One region of the Sphingobium sp. YBL2 genome, then DNA from elsewhere that is predicted to be linked to it. Evidence: riboswitches for the same ligand, from Rfam matches in the RefSeq annotation. Region 1 holds a riboswitch; each other region holds the start of a gene.
The links. Region 1 has a riboswitch for cobalamin ahead of TZ53_RS01225 (TonB-dependent receptor plug domain-containing protein). Riboswitches for the same ligand answer to the same signal wherever they lie in the genome.
Positions count from the first base shown of each region.

Region 1 (4,686 bases):
ATCCCCGCCCCCGCCAGCGTCGCGATGGCGATGCCGGCGAGGATCAGCGTGAGCGGGCTTTCCGCGGGCCCCGCGAGCAGGAACAGCGCGGCGATGCCGATCAGGCCGGTCATGATGGCGAGCGCGGGAAGCGCCAGCGGATGCGCCTGCGCCAGCCCGAAATAGAGCGCGCCGACCGCGCCCAGCGCGGCGCAGTTGGAGGCCCCCAGGACCGAAGGTTCGGCCAGCGGGTTGCGCAGATAGCCCTGAAGCGCCGCGCCCGCCAGCCCGAGCATCGCGCCGACGATCAGGCCAAGCAGCATGCGGGGCAGGCGCAGGTCGAGAAGGATGGCGCGGGCGACGTCATCGCCGCCGCCGCCGAGGACGGCGAAGATGCGCGCCGGGGAGAGCGGAACCGCGCCCAGAGTGAGGGAAGCAAGGGCGGCCAGCAGCGCCAGCGCCGTCAGCGTGGGGATCAGCAGCGGATGGCGCCGGGCGCTCATGGCTTGCGCGTCCTTCCCTGCTTGCTACAGCGTGCCGTGCTCCTGCGAAGGCGGGAGCACGTTGGTTTGTTGAGGCACGATCCGGGAGCAGCAGCGTGCGGTGCAGAATGATCTTTACAACGTTCTGCGCCCTGGCCCTGACCGGCGCGGCGCCCGCCAAACCCCGGCGCATCGTGTCGCTCAACACCTGCGCCGACCAATATGTGCTCGCTCTGGCGGACCCGGCGCAGATCGCCGCGCTCAGCCCCTATGGGCACGACCCGGAACTGTCGGCGGCGGTCGGCAGGGCCCGCGCCTTCCGCACCCTCAAGCGCCCGGCGGAGGAAGTGCTGGCGATCCGCCCCGACCTGCTGATCGGCTTTCCTTCCGGCGGCAGCGTCGTCGGCGCGCCGCCGGGCGAGTGGCGGACCCTGGGGCTGGCGAGCGCGGACAGCTATGCCATGATCCTGACGCAGATCCGGCAGGTGGCGGCGGCGGTCGGCCATCCCGAACGGGGCGAAGCGATGATCGCCCGGATGAACCGCGACCTCGCCGCCCAGCCCCCGCCGAAGCGTCGCGGCGTCGCGGCCTATTATCAGCGGCGCGGCTATATGACCGGCACCGGCACGCTGGTCGACGACCTGATGCAGCGGGTGGGCCTGATCAATCTGGCCCGCAGGCTGGGCAAGCCGGCGCTGTCGCAACTGTCGCTTGAGGAGATGATCGCCGCCCGTCCGGACTGGCTGATCGTGGAGAGCGGCAGCGAGAAGGTGGTCGATCAGGGGACGGAAATGCTGCACCACCCCATACTGCGCGCCATCCCGCGCATCCGCGTGCCGCAGGCGTGGACGGTGTGCGGCGGCCCCGCCTATGTCGAGGCGGCGCGGGGCATCGCAGCGCAGCTTGACGGCGCTGCGCACAAGGGCACGGCGCGGGTGAACGCCGCGCCGCGCCATTAGGCTATTTTCAGAAGCGCACACGCACGCCGCCGAAGGCCGACCGGCCATAGGTGCCATAGCCATGGACCGTGGCATATTTCTCATCGGTCAGATTGTCGATGCGGCCGTAGATCTCCAGATTTTCCCGGATCGGGAAGGATGCCCGCACGTCCGTCACGGCATAGCCGTCCAGCCGGATCGCGTTGGTCGCATCGTTGAAGCTGTCGCCCACCATCGTCACGGTCGCGCCGGTCGACAGGCCGAAGGGCCAGACATAGTCCGCCGAAACGCTGACCGCATCGGCGGCGCGGCGCGGCAGCCGGGCGTCGGTATTGCGGTCGCGCGCATCGACATAGCTGTAGGCGGCGGTGACGGTCAGCGCCTCGACAGGCTTCAGGGCCAGCATCGCCTCCACCCCCTTGGCGCGGGTGCGGTCGAGATTATTGTAACCGCCGTAAAGACCGATCGAATAATCATAGTTGATCTGGTCTTTGGTGTCGCGGCGGAAAGCCGTGACGGAGAGGATCGCCCGGTCGCCGTCCAGCCTTTGGTCGAAGCCGATGTCGTAGCTTTTCGACCGCTCCGGGCGCAGGCCCGCATTGCCGACGTCGGCGCCGTAAAGCTGGTAGAGCGAGGGGGCCTTGAACCCCTCCCCATAGCTCATGCGGATGTTGGTCGCGCCGGCGTTGGGCGTGTAGTTCGCATTGGCGCCGAAGGTGGTCGCGCCGCCGAACTGGCTGTGATCGTCATGCCGCGCGCCGGCGGTCAGCGACAGGCCGGCGACCGGCTTCACGATGGCCAGCGCATAGACGCTGTCCATATCGGCCCGGTGGCTTTCGGTCGAGCCGAAGCCGGAGAAGTCGTAGTCGGGCCGTTCATGTTCATAGCCGAAGACCAGCTTGGCCTGATCGACCGGCTGATAAACACCCTCATATTCGAAGCGCAGATTGGTGCCCGAATAGCCATAAGGGCCGAATGCGGATGTATAGTCGCGGTCCATGCGGAACCAGGTCACGGCCGCCCGGTTGGTGAGCCTGCCGTCGAACAGCGACAGGTTCAGACCGGCATAGCCGACATATTGATCGGATTTCGAGCTGTCGGCGGTGCTGTCCACCACGCCGTTGTCGGTATCCAGATCGGCATGGATATAATAGCCGCGCAGGTCGAGGCTGAGCGTATCGGTGAAGGCCAGCTTGAGCTTGGCATTGGCGGCGATATTCTCATACCCGTCCTTTTCCGTGCCGCTGGCGGCGGAGGAAATGCCGTCGGTGTTGAAATAGGCGATGCCGACGCCGCCCGAAGCGATGCCGCTGCCGCCCGAAACATCCGCCTTGGCGTTCAGCGTATTGCTGTAACCGTAATCGACCGAGGCATTGCCCGCGAAACCGGCGGCAGGCGTGCCGGTCATGATGTTGACGACGCCGCCTATGGCCTGGCTGCCATAGGCGATGGAGTTGGACCCCCTCAAAATTTCGATTCGCCGGATATTGCCGGTCAGCAGATTGCCGAAGTCGTACATGTCGCCGATGCCGCTGGTGTCGTTGACCTTGACCCCGTCGATCAGCACCAGCGTCTGCGTCGTTTCCGCCCCGCGCAACGAAACCCCGGTCACGCCGCCAAGGCTGCCGCTGCGGTTGAAGCGCACCCCCGGCGTGGTGGCCAGCAGGTCGACGACGCTGACGCTCTGGCGGGTGCGGATGGTGTCGGCGTCGATGACCGTGACCGCCTGGCCGACCTCGTCGCGCGGCTGTTCGATGCCCAGCGCGGTGACGATGATCTCATCCTCCGCCAGGGCGGGAGCGGCCGCGAGCAAGGCGGCGATGGAAATGGAAATCCTCAACATGTCTATATTCCCCCTGAGCGCCGGTGCAACATGGCTCAGGGCGTCCGCTCGCGCGGCCGGACGGGGGAAATGGCCGGCGCCCGTGCCCTCCCCCCGCACCGATGCGGCCCTGCGCCGCTTCGTCGCTCAGACGGAGAACACCGTGCCATGGCCATACCCTGGACCAAGGCAAGAGCGACCATGCGCCGGCAGGTCTCCTGGCTCGCGGGTCAATGCGGCGATGCACGCCTTCCCGGACTTGCGTCCAGTGGCCGGCCCCTGGGCCGAAGTGCATCGCGCTCACCGCTTACAGTTGCAGGGACAGCCGCGGAATAGGACGGTTTCCCGTCCGCACCGCATTCCCGTTTTCAGCCCCCTTCGGGGCACCGGCGCGATCTTCTTTTTGCGCGCGAAGGCATTGCCCCGCCCGCGTCCCGCGCCATAAGGGAAAGCGGCGGCCATGCCAAGAGGCAGCCATGGAAGGAGATTGCATGCCGTTCGCCATCAGCCCCGCCGATGTCGAGGATGCGGCGCGGGTCATCGCCCCTGCCGCCATCCGCACGCCGCTGCTGGAAAATGCGGCGCTCAACGCCCGCTGCGGCCGGCGCGTGCTGGTGAAGTTCGAAGGCGCGCAGCACAGCGGATCGTTCAAGTTCCGCGGCGCCTACAACCGGCTGGCCCGCCTGGACGCGGCGGAGCGGAAGGCGGGGGTCGTCGCCTGGTCTTCGGGCAATCATGCGCAGGGCGTTGCCCTTGCGGCGCGGTTGCTGGGCATGGCGGCGACGATCGTGATGCCGGCCGACGCGCCCGCGATCAAGACGGCGAATACGCGGGCGCTGGGCGCCGATGTCGTGCCCTATGACCGCTTCACCCAAAGCCGGGAGGAAATCGCCACGAGGCTGGCGAACGAACGGGGCGCGGTGCTGGTGCCGTCCTTCGACGATCCCTTCATCATGGCCGGCCAGGGGACGATCGGGCTGGAGATCATGGAACAGGCCGCCGAAGCAGGGGCGGAGATCGGCCAGATCCTCGTCAATTGCGGCGGCGGCGGCATGGTGTCTGGAATTGCGACCGCCGTGAAGGCGCGCCAGCCCGGCGTCGCGATCCTGGCGGTGGAGCCGGAAGCGTTCGACGATACGGCGCGCTCGCTGGCGAGCGGCGTGCGGGAAAGCGTGTCGGCCGATGCGCGGTCGATCTGCGACGCCCTGCTGTCTCCCGCGCCGGGGGCGCTGACCTTTCCCATCAACCGGGCCTATCTGGCGGGCGGCCTTGCGGTGAGCGACGATCAGGTGCGCGACGCGATGCGCTTTGCCTTTTCGGCGCTCAAGCTGGTGGTGGAGCCGGGCGGGGCCGCGTCGCTGGCGGCGATGCTGGCCGGGCTGGCTCCGGATGCCGAGGGGGCGAGCGTCGTGGTGATCTCCGGCAGCAATGTCGATCCCGACAGCTATGCCCGGATCATCGCGGG
Region 1 is NZ_CP010954.1:243,679-248,364, forward strand. It holds gene TZ53_RS01215 (FecCD family ABC transporter permease) at 1-482, opposite strand, end outside; gene TZ53_RS01220 (ABC transporter substrate-binding protein) at 590-1,420, shown strand; gene TZ53_RS01225 (TonB-dependent receptor plug domain-containing protein) at 1,428-3,242, opposite strand; cobalamin riboswitch at 3,413-3,627, opposite strand; gene TZ53_RS01230 (threonine ammonia-lyase) at 3,713-4,686, shown strand, end outside.

Region 2 (4,686 bases), 1.2 Mb from region 1:
TCGCCTTCGCAAAGGACGACCACATCCTCGCCGCGTGCCGAAAGCCCGTCCAGATGCGCCGTGCAATCGGCATAGAAGGTCGAGAGCAGATCATTGTAGCGCGGGTCGGACAGCGGGATTTCCGTCGTGACCGGATATTCCATCGGATATTCGACGGCATCGGCGCGCAACATGCCCTCCACGATGCTGCGGGCATGGCCCGACCTTCCCCTCTTGCGGAAATAGGCGATGTGCCGGGCATTGCGGATCAGCCGGTCGGCGCGGACGCTCATCAGGTCCTGCGCCCCCGGTCCCAGGCCGACGCCATGGATGGTCCCGCCGCTCATTCCGCCGGGCTCGCTATCGCATTCACCGCCGCGACCGTGATGGCGCTGCCGCCGGGGCGACCCTCCACGATACAGCAGGGGACGGGCCGGCTGCGCCAGAGCGCTTCCTTCGATTCCGCCGCGCCGACGAAGCCGACGGGGCAGCCGATGATCGCGGCCGGGCGGGGGCAGTCGGGGTCCTCCAGCATGTTGAGCAGATGGAAAAGCGCCGTCGGGGCATTGCCGATCGCGACCAGCGCGCCCTCCAGATGCGGGCGCCAGAGTTCGAGCGCCGCGGCCGAGCGGGTGTTGGACATTTGCGCCGCCAAGGCAGGCACCTGCGGATCGTTCAGGGTGCAGAGGATCGGATTGGCGGCGGGCAGGCGCTTCAGGGTTATGCCCTCCGACACCATGCGCGCGTCGCAGAGGATCGGTGCGCCCGCCTGAAGCGCGGCGATGGCGTCCCGGGCGAAGGACGGCGAAAAGCGGATGTGGGAAGCAAGTCCCACCAGGCCCGCCGCATGGATCATGCGGACGGCGATGCGTTCTTCCTCGGGCGAGAAGCGGGCAAGGTCGGCTTCGGCGCGAATGGTGCGGAAGGACTGCCGGTAGATGGCGGCTCCGTCGGTTTCGTAGCTGTGGGGCATCAGGGCCTTCCGAAAAGGGCGAGGATTTGTCGGGCGGTCAGGCCGGTTTTTTCCGGCGGCGATCCGGCGCGGGCGTTGCGGGACAGGTCGAAGCGGCCCTGCCGGCCGGTGAGGACCAGCCCTGCGGGTCTTTGACGGGCGCAGCCCTTGGCGCAGCCGGACACATGCAGCGACCCTTCGACAAGGGGGGCGAGCCGGGTGGCGAGGCCGCGGGTCTCGACGCTTGCCTGCGGGCATGCGGGCGCGCCGGGGCAGGCGTCGACGCGGAGCAGGCCGTCAGGGGAGGCGTGCTCCGCCCTGTCTGCGCCGCCCTCCAGGATCAAACCGCGCCATGGGGTGAGGCGCAGGGCCGTGACATGCGGTTCCCCGGCCAGCGCGATAAGGCTGTCGGCGTCAAGCTGACCGAAGGGAATGCCGTGGAAAGGCCCCGATGCCTCCGCCAGCAATTGGGACAGCGGGCGGGACGGCGCGGGCGCGATGTCGGCAGCGGTCGGCAGCGGGGCTTCGTGCCGGGCCGCGCGGCCCGATGCGCCCCCGCCCGTGGCAAGGAACCAGCGGGCAAGCGCAATCAGGTCGCGCGCCGCCGTTTCGACGCTGGTGGGCGATCCCAGCGGACGCCCCTCCACCCGCAGCAGCAGCCTGCCCGCCTCGCTGCGCTCGAACCGGAAATCGGCGGGGACGGCGGCAAGACAGGGGGCTGGCCCGGCATCTACGGCGATCCCGATCTTGGAAGGAAGCTGGGGCAGCTCATCGATGTGGGCGATCAGGCTGCGCGCAATGCTTTCCGTGTCATCCCCGGGCGATGAATCGGGAGCGAGCAGGAAATTGCGGCGCGCTTCGCGGGCCGGATCGTGATCCGTAAGGCCCAGGGCGACAAGGTGCCGGAGCAGCGGGCCATGGCCTTGTTCCGTCACGCCGCGAAGCTGGAGCGCGGCCCGGTTGGTGAGGTCGACAAGGCCATTGCCGTGAAGACGCGCGGCTTCGGCAAGGCCGATGGCCTGGGGGGCGGTCAGGCGGCCCAGCGGTGGACGGACCCGCACCAGCAGCCCGTCGCCCGCCATCATCGGGCGCCATGCCGTCGGGCACCAGCCGCGAATGGCGGCGGACGATGCGCTTTGCGCGTCTGGCAACGGACCTTACCTCCCACGTCGCAACGACGGCCGGAGGGTTCACCCCCAGCCGCATTTCGTCGCCCGTGCGGAGAACCGAGCCGTGACCATCCCCTGGACCATGGCTAGAGCGACCTTTGCGTTCGGCAGGTCTCCTGGCTTGCGGGTCGTCGCTTCGGCACGGGCCTTCCCGGATCGCTCCAGTGGCTGGCCGTTCCCCGTGGGGAACCGCACGTCCTTGCCTTGCTCGCCGCTCACAGTTGCAGGGACAGCCACGGATTAGGGAGTCTCCTCCCGCACCGCGTTCCCATTTAAGCCCCTTCGGGGCACCGACGCGATCGATGGAGCGGGCGGAACCCGCTCCAAAAACGCTCATAGGCCGGGCGGAAAGGAAAGGGAAGAGGCCTTCGGACGGGAATCGTCAGCGCGTGACGATGGTGGAATGCCAGTCGGTGCGATGTTCCCAGCCGCGCCTCTCCAGTTCCGGCGTCGCCTCCTCGCTCACCGGATAGCCCAGGCACAGCAGGCCGAGGCAGCGCCAGTTTTCCGGAATGGCGAGCAGGGTGTCCACGGTCGGGCGGTCGAGGATCGAAACCCAGCCCATGCCGATGCCGCGCGTGCGGGCAGCCAGCCAGAGGGTGTGGATCGCCATCACGCAGCTATAGCGGCGCGCCTCCGGCATGGTGATCGCGCCCAGCCTGTGGCCGGTTTCCGTGCCTTCGTCGCAATAGACCGCGAACAGCACCGGCGCTTCGCGCAGGCCGTGCAATTTCAGGCTTCGGTACAGCCTGTCTTCCTCCCCCCGATAGATACTGCCCGCCTCGATCACCTGCGCGTCGACATGGGCGGCAAGATCCTCGCGCAAGGCGGGCGTTTCGATCCGGACGAAACGCCAGGGCTGCGACAGCCCGACGGAAGGCGCGCTATGGGCGAGGGCAAGGAGCCGTTCGACCTCGCTCTCGTCCAGCGGATCGGTCAGGAAATGGCGCACGTCACGGCGCAGGTGCACCAGTTCCTCGAAGGCGGCGATGTCGAAGGCGGTGTGTGTCAGAATTCAATTCCCGGCTGGGCCTTCACGCCGCTGCGGAAGGGATGTTTGACGAGGGTCATTTCAGTGACGAGATCGGCCGCCTCTGTCAGCGCCTCGGGCGCGTTGCGGCCTGTGACGATGACATGCTTCATTTCGCCCCTGGCGGTCACGGCCTCCAACACCTCTTCGACCGGAAGATAGTCGTAGCGCAGGACGATGTTGAGTTCATCGGCAAGGACCATGTCATAGGCCGGATCGGCGATCATGCGTTTCACCTCATCCCATGCTTCGCGTGCAAGGGCAATGTCCCGCGTCCGGTCCTGCGTGTTCCAGGTGAAGCCTTCGCCCATCGGCTTGAATTCGACATTGTCGGGGAACGCATCGAACACCCGTTTTTCTCCGGTGGTCATCGCGCCCTTCACGAACTGCACGACGCCCACCTTCCTGCCATGGCCGATGGCGCGGACCACCATGCCGAGCGCGGCGGTCGTCTTGCCCTTGCCCTTGCCGGTGTGGACGATCAGCAGGCCCTTTTCCTGCGTCTTGGTCGCCATGATCCTGTCATGAGCGGCCTGTTTCTTCTTCATCTTTTCGGCATGCTGTTCGGGCGTGCGTTCGATCATTGCGGGGCATCCTTGAGTTGGGAGAGAAGCATGGCGGCGCTGTTCGACCGGGGTTTCCAAAGGGCGCGGTCCAGCGCTTCGTGAAGGCGGGCGGCGGTCTCCCGCAGGGCGGCCGGATTGGCTTCCGCCATGAAGGCGCGAACCGCCTCATCCTCGATGAAGGCGGCGTGGACCGCGTCGAAATGATGGTCCTTCACCGCATGGGTGGTCGCGGCGAAGGCGAAGAGATAGTCGACGGAGGCCGCGATCTCGAACGCGCCCTTGTAGCCGTGGCGCATCATGCCCGCGATCCATTTGGGGTTGGCGACGCGGGCGCGGACGATGCGGCCGATCTCGTCCTCCAGCGTGCGGATGACGGGACGTTCGGGACGGCTGTGGTCGTTATGATAGCTGAGCGGCCTCCTGCCGGAGAGATGCTCGACCGCGGCGGCGATGCCGCCTTCGAACTGGTAGTAATCGTCGCTGTCGAGCAGGTCGTGCTCGCGATTGTCCTGATTCTGGATCAGCGCGTCGGCTTCGGTCAGGCGCTGCGCGAAGAGGCTGCGTTCGCTGTCGCCTTCCACCCCGCCGCCATAGGCATAGCTGCCCCAGTCGAGATAGACATTGGCAAGGTCCGACCGGTCGTGCCAGATCTTCTCGTCGATCATCGCCTGGAGGCCGGCGCCATAGGCGCCCGGTTTCGAACCGAAAACGCGGCTTCCCGCGCGGCGCCGCGCGGCCTTTTCCGGCGTGCCCTGCGCGATCAGCGCGGCGGTTTCGATGCGGTGGTGGGCGGCGGCTGGATTGTCCTCGTCCGGCTCGTCCAGCGCCATGACGGCGCGGGCGGCGCTGTCGATCAGGTCGATCTGTTCCGGGAAGGCGTCGCGGAAGAAGCCGGACACGCGGAAGGTGACGTCGACGCGGGGGCGGTTCAGTTCCGCGATCTTCATGACCTCGAAACCGATGACCCGGCCCGAAGCCCAGTCCCAGCGA
Region 2 is NZ_CP010954.1:1,435,644-1,440,329, reverse strand. It holds gene cobI (precorrin-2 C(20)-methyltransferase) at 1-326, opposite strand, end outside; gene TZ53_RS06720 (precorrin-8X methylmutase) at 323-952, opposite strand; gene TZ53_RS06715 (cobalamin biosynthesis protein CobG) at 952-2,016, opposite strand; cobalamin riboswitch at 2,189-2,410, opposite strand; gene bluB (5,6-dimethylbenzimidazole synthase) at 2,483-3,052, opposite strand; gene cobO (cob(I)yrinic acid a,c-diamide adenosyltransferase) at 3,109-3,714, opposite strand; gene cobN (cobaltochelatase subunit CobN) at 3,711-4,686, opposite strand, start outside.
Region 2: it holds a riboswitch for cobalamin, as region 1 does, so the genes downstream of both, TZ53_RS06715 (cobalamin biosynthesis protein CobG) here and TZ53_RS01225 (TonB-dependent receptor plug domain-containing protein) in region 1, are expected to answer to the same signal.

Region 3 (4,686 bases), 1.2 Mb from region 1:
AACGGGATCGCCGCCAAAAGGGCAGGCTCCCGATAACCCAGCGCCAGCCCGAATATCGACCAGAGGATAAACGGCTCCGCCCGCCAGCCGGCCCGGAAACGGCTGGCCAGTCCTTCATGGAGCGGCGGCAGCCAGCGCGTCCAGAATAGCGGCCCGATGCGCGCCACCATCGCCACGGCCGCCAGCATCCATGGCGGAAAGCTTTCCAGCCAGAGCCGCAACAGCACCAGCTTGGCCGCCAGTTGCAGGCCGATGGCGACAACGCCGAAGCTGCCGATATGCGGATCGGCCAGAACGGCGGACAGGCGGCTCCGATCGCCATGCGCCGCCCCCGCCGCATCCGCTATGTCGCCCAATCCATCCAGGTGCAGCGCACCGGTCACGGCCACCCAGGCGACCAGGCCGAACAGCGCCCCCGCCCAAGGGTCTATGCGCATGCCCAGCCCGGCACCGCCCGCGACCACCAGCCCGACGGCAATGCCCGTTGCGGGCAGCCAGCGGATGGCGGCGGCGAAATCCCCCTCATCGACATCCTGCGCGGGCAACGGCAGGCGCGTCATCAATTGCAGGGCCAGCACCAGCCGCTTCATGCGGTCAGGCCCGTAACCTGTCCCGACCGCCCTTCCGGCCAGACCCGCAGGCTCAGCACCGCGCCATAGGGCAGGTCAACCGCCCAGCCCTGCCGCACGTCGAAACCGCACAGCACAGCCAACGCCGCCCGTATCGCCCCGGCATGGCAGACCACCAATGCCGGCTCGCCAAGCACGTCCAGCCCGTCCCCGATCCGGGCGCGTAGGTCGGTCCAGCTTTCGCCCCCAGGCGGCGGAAATCCGTCCGGATCGTCCCAGAAGCGCGCCAGATCCTCCGCAGGCAGGAGCGCGGGGTCCGCACCCTCCCAATCCCCGAAATTCAGTTCCCGCCAGCGCCGGTCGACGTCAAGTTCAATGCCCCGCTCCGCCGCGATCGCCGCGCCCGGCGCCCGCGCCCTGGCGAGGTCGGATGTCACCACCCGCGCGAAATCCAGATGCCGCGCCCGCTCGATGCAGAGGGCGATCCCCTCCGCTTCAGGCGGGGCGTCCAGATGGCCGAGCAACCGTCCGGCAAGCTGCGGCGCGCCATGGCGCATCAGGTGGAGGGGAAAGGCGTTCATAGCGCACCTGCCACCGCCGCTTCGGCAAAGGTCGCCATGCCGCCATGCGCTGCCAGAGCGGAACGCACGATCTGCGCCGCGACCGCCGCGCCGCTTCCTTCGCCCAGCCGCATGTCGAGCCGCAGCAACGGCTCCAGCGCCAGAGCGGCCAGCAGGCGTTCATGCCCCGCTTCCGCCGACATATGGGCGGCCATGCAGTGCCCGACGATCGCCGGATTGTCCTTCGCCAGCGGCGCGACCGCCGCGCAGCCGATGAACCCGTCCAGCATCACCGGCACGCGCAGCATCCGCGCCGCCAACACCGCACCGGCCAGCGCCGCGATCTCTCGCCCGCCCAGCCGGCGCAACGTTTCGAAGGCATCAGCGCAATGCGCCCCGTGCAGGGCGAGCGCCCGCGCCACAGCTTCGGCCTTGCGCGCCAGCCCGTCGCCATCCACGCCTGTCCCGCGTCCCACCCAATGGGCCGCAGCACCCCCAAAGGCCTGCGCGCAGAGCGCCGCCGCCGGCGTGCTGTTGGCAATGCCCATCTCGCCCAGCAGCAGCAGGTCCAGTCCCGGTTCCACCGCCGCCGCCCCCGCATTGATCGCGCTCAGGCAATCCGCCTCGCTCATGGCCGCCGCGACGCAGATGTCCTCCGTCGGCCGTTCCAGATCGAGCGCGACGACGGCCAGCTCCGCCCCGCAGGCTTGGGCCAGCGCATTGATCGCCGCGCCGCCATGACGGAAATTCGCCACCATCTGGGCGGTGACCTCGGCCGGGAAGGCGCTGACCCCGCGGGCGGCCACGCCATGATTGCCGGCGAAGATCGCGGCGCGGATGCGTTCCGCCCGGGGGCGTTCCCGCCCCTGCCAACCCGCCATGAAAAGCGCGATCTCCTCCAGTCGCCCAAGCGAACCGGCCGGCTTCGTCAGCACCCGCTGCCGCGCCGCCGCGGCTTCGGTGGCGCCTGCATCCGGGGCAGGAAGGTCGGCCAGCGCGGCGGCAAAGGCCGCGCGGTCGTTGAACCGGATCATGAACAGACGAAGCCTTCGGGCGGCGTGCGGACGATGAAATGCCCCTTCACCCCCTGGGGCCAGTCCGCATAGCGCACCACGCCCTCGTCGCTTTGGGCATGGCGCAGGGCATAATCCAGGATCGCGCGCGCGGCTTCCTCATCCGGCGTGAAGTCGCCCAGCACATAGCCGATCTTGCCCGTTCCGCGCACATGTACCGTGCAATGGCGCTGACAGGCGAAGAGGCAGGGCATGTCCTGAACAGCGACGGACGCATAAGCGGGATCGCCATCGCGTACCCTGTGCAGCGCCTCTGCCAGCAAGGCGCCGCCGCGCCGTCCGGCAGCATCCTCCCGCTGTTCCGCCGAAAGGCGACAGGTCGAACAGACGACGATCGAAGCCCCCGGCCCCACGGCCCGCAGCATCAGCGATCGCTCCGCAAATCAGTCATTCCACGTCCTCCCGCCCGACGGCATGTGCCCCGACGGGAACCGGGCAAGGGAGGACGGTCCGGCACCAGGCAGGCGACAGGCCTTCCCCCGCACGGTCCAACCGGCAAGGCGATGGCTGTCGTTCAGCGAGGGAACCCCCGTTCGGCCGGCACACCCTGTCCGGTCGAAGAACGACGGCGTCAGGCAGGTCTCCTGGCTCGCGGGTCGATGCTTTCCGGCCGCCTTCTCGGACCTTCATGGCCCAATGGCGCGATGGCCGGATGGCTCGCCGCTTACAGTTGCAGGGGCAGCGCGGGCGTTCCACCCGACTTCCCTTTTCATCCCCATGCGGGGAACCTGTCGCACCAGCGCTGATAAAGCCGCCTTCGTCCAATCGCAAGGGTGGAAAAACAAAGCCGGCCCAGCCCGCTCCAATGGCGCGACTTGCCCTCGTCCGGGCAATGGCAAAGCTTCTCTTCACCTGCGTGAACTGCTATTATCGGGCGATAGGGAGAGGGCCATGGCGATTCTGACGCGATGGATGGACTGGTTCTGCCGACTGTTCGCATGCACGGCTGAAAACGACATGCGGGTCAACGACCTGATCGCGCACCTCCGCTCCGACATCACCGAACGCTGAGCGGCAGGCGCGAAGCCGCTTTCCCATTCGGCCGCATTCACGGGAACGGGCGCGCCTCTCGCGGGTATTATGGCTATGTTGGCCAACGACCTCGGCACCACGCTCGTCCGCCTCTTTCTCGCGACCCTGCTGGGGCTCGCCCTGGGGTTCGAGCGCGAACGCAACGGCCATGATGCGGGCCTGCGCACCCACGGGCTGGTATCGCTGAGTTCGGCCATGCTGACCCTGTCCGCCCTGGAACTGGCGGAGGTCCACAAGGACAGCGATCCGATCCGCGTCGTTCAGGGCCTTGCCCAGGCCATCGGCTTCATCGCGGGCGGCCTGATCTTCGTGCGCGGCGGAGATGTGCGCAACATGACCACGGCGGCAAGCCTGTGGATGGCCGCTGCCGTCGGGATCACGGCGGGCGCCGGCCAATATGTTCTCGTGCTGGCAGGGTCGCTGATCGCGCTGCTCCTGCTTTCCCTGCTGCTCATATTCGAAAAGTATATCGGTCCGCGCGAGAGCGGATCGGACGATCCGGACGCCGATTCCATGACCATGCCCAACCGGCGCGGGTCCGCCCCGGAGCGCGAAAACTGAAAGCCGGCAAGATGCGTTGAAACGAGCAGCCGGAAATCGCCCGCCCACGGTCCGTCGTCCCTTCGCCCTAACGGATCGTCATTCCCGAAACCGCGCCGTCATCTGTGCGGATCGGAATAGCCGGCGCATGATTCACCGCCGCCGGATTGGAAAGGCATAGGCAGCATCTATGGGGCATATACCTTAATCGCATCTGGCGCGTTGGGCGCGTCTTCCCGATGCTGAAACGACATGAAGTTCAATGAACTGCGAACATCATTTTCGTCGCCTGGCGAGGCGGACACGCCCGCAGGGACGAGGCAGCATCTCGAGGTCAGCATATGGACGGCGTTCGCGTAGGCAAGAGAGTGATAGGCGCACAGGCGCCCGTCATCATCGGGTGGGAAAATATAGGCCGGGTGGAAGGCGGACCGCTCAAGCAGTTCATCTTCACCTGGTTCCAGCCCACGGCGCTGTTCGCGCTCATCGCCTTCTGGTACTATGCGCCCAATTCCATCGCCAAGGCGTCCACCGCCATCGGGATCGGCATCGGTTTCAGGGTGCTGCTGCTGGCGCTCGAATGGGTCAGCCCGCGCTATGAGAGCTGGCGCCTGACCTGGAAGGAACTGGTCACCGATCTCTTCTATGTCGGGCTGGGCTACACCATCCTGGACCTTGTCGAACATTATATCGGCAGCGGCGCGGTGATCGAGGCCATCCAGCACAGTTTCGACTGGGACAAGCTGGCGTGGTTCACGGGCCTGCCGCTGCTGGTGCAGGCTTTCCTGATCTCCTTCATTTTCGACTTCGGGCAATATTGGATGCACCGGGGGATGCATAACTGGTATCCGCTCTGGCTGCCCCATTCGGTGCATCATTACATCACCCAGTTGAACATCAACAAAGGCGCGG
Region 3 is NZ_CP010954.1:1,462,832-1,467,517, forward strand. It holds gene TZ53_RS06825 (adenosylcobinamide-GDP ribazoletransferase) at 1-590, opposite strand, end outside; gene TZ53_RS06830 (histidine phosphatase family protein) at 587-1,150, opposite strand; gene cobT (nicotinate-nucleotide--dimethylbenzimidazole phosphoribosyltransferase) at 1,147-2,163, opposite strand; gene TZ53_RS06840 (DUF1636 domain-containing protein) at 2,160-2,567, opposite strand; cobalamin riboswitch at 2,760-2,949, opposite strand; gene TZ53_RS06845 (MgtC/SapB family protein) at 3,283-3,795, shown strand; gene TZ53_RS06850 (sterol desaturase family protein) at 4,116-4,686, shown strand, end outside.
Region 3: it holds a riboswitch for cobalamin, as region 1 does, so the genes downstream of both, TZ53_RS06840 (DUF1636 domain-containing protein) here and TZ53_RS01225 (TonB-dependent receptor plug domain-containing protein) in region 1, are expected to answer to the same signal.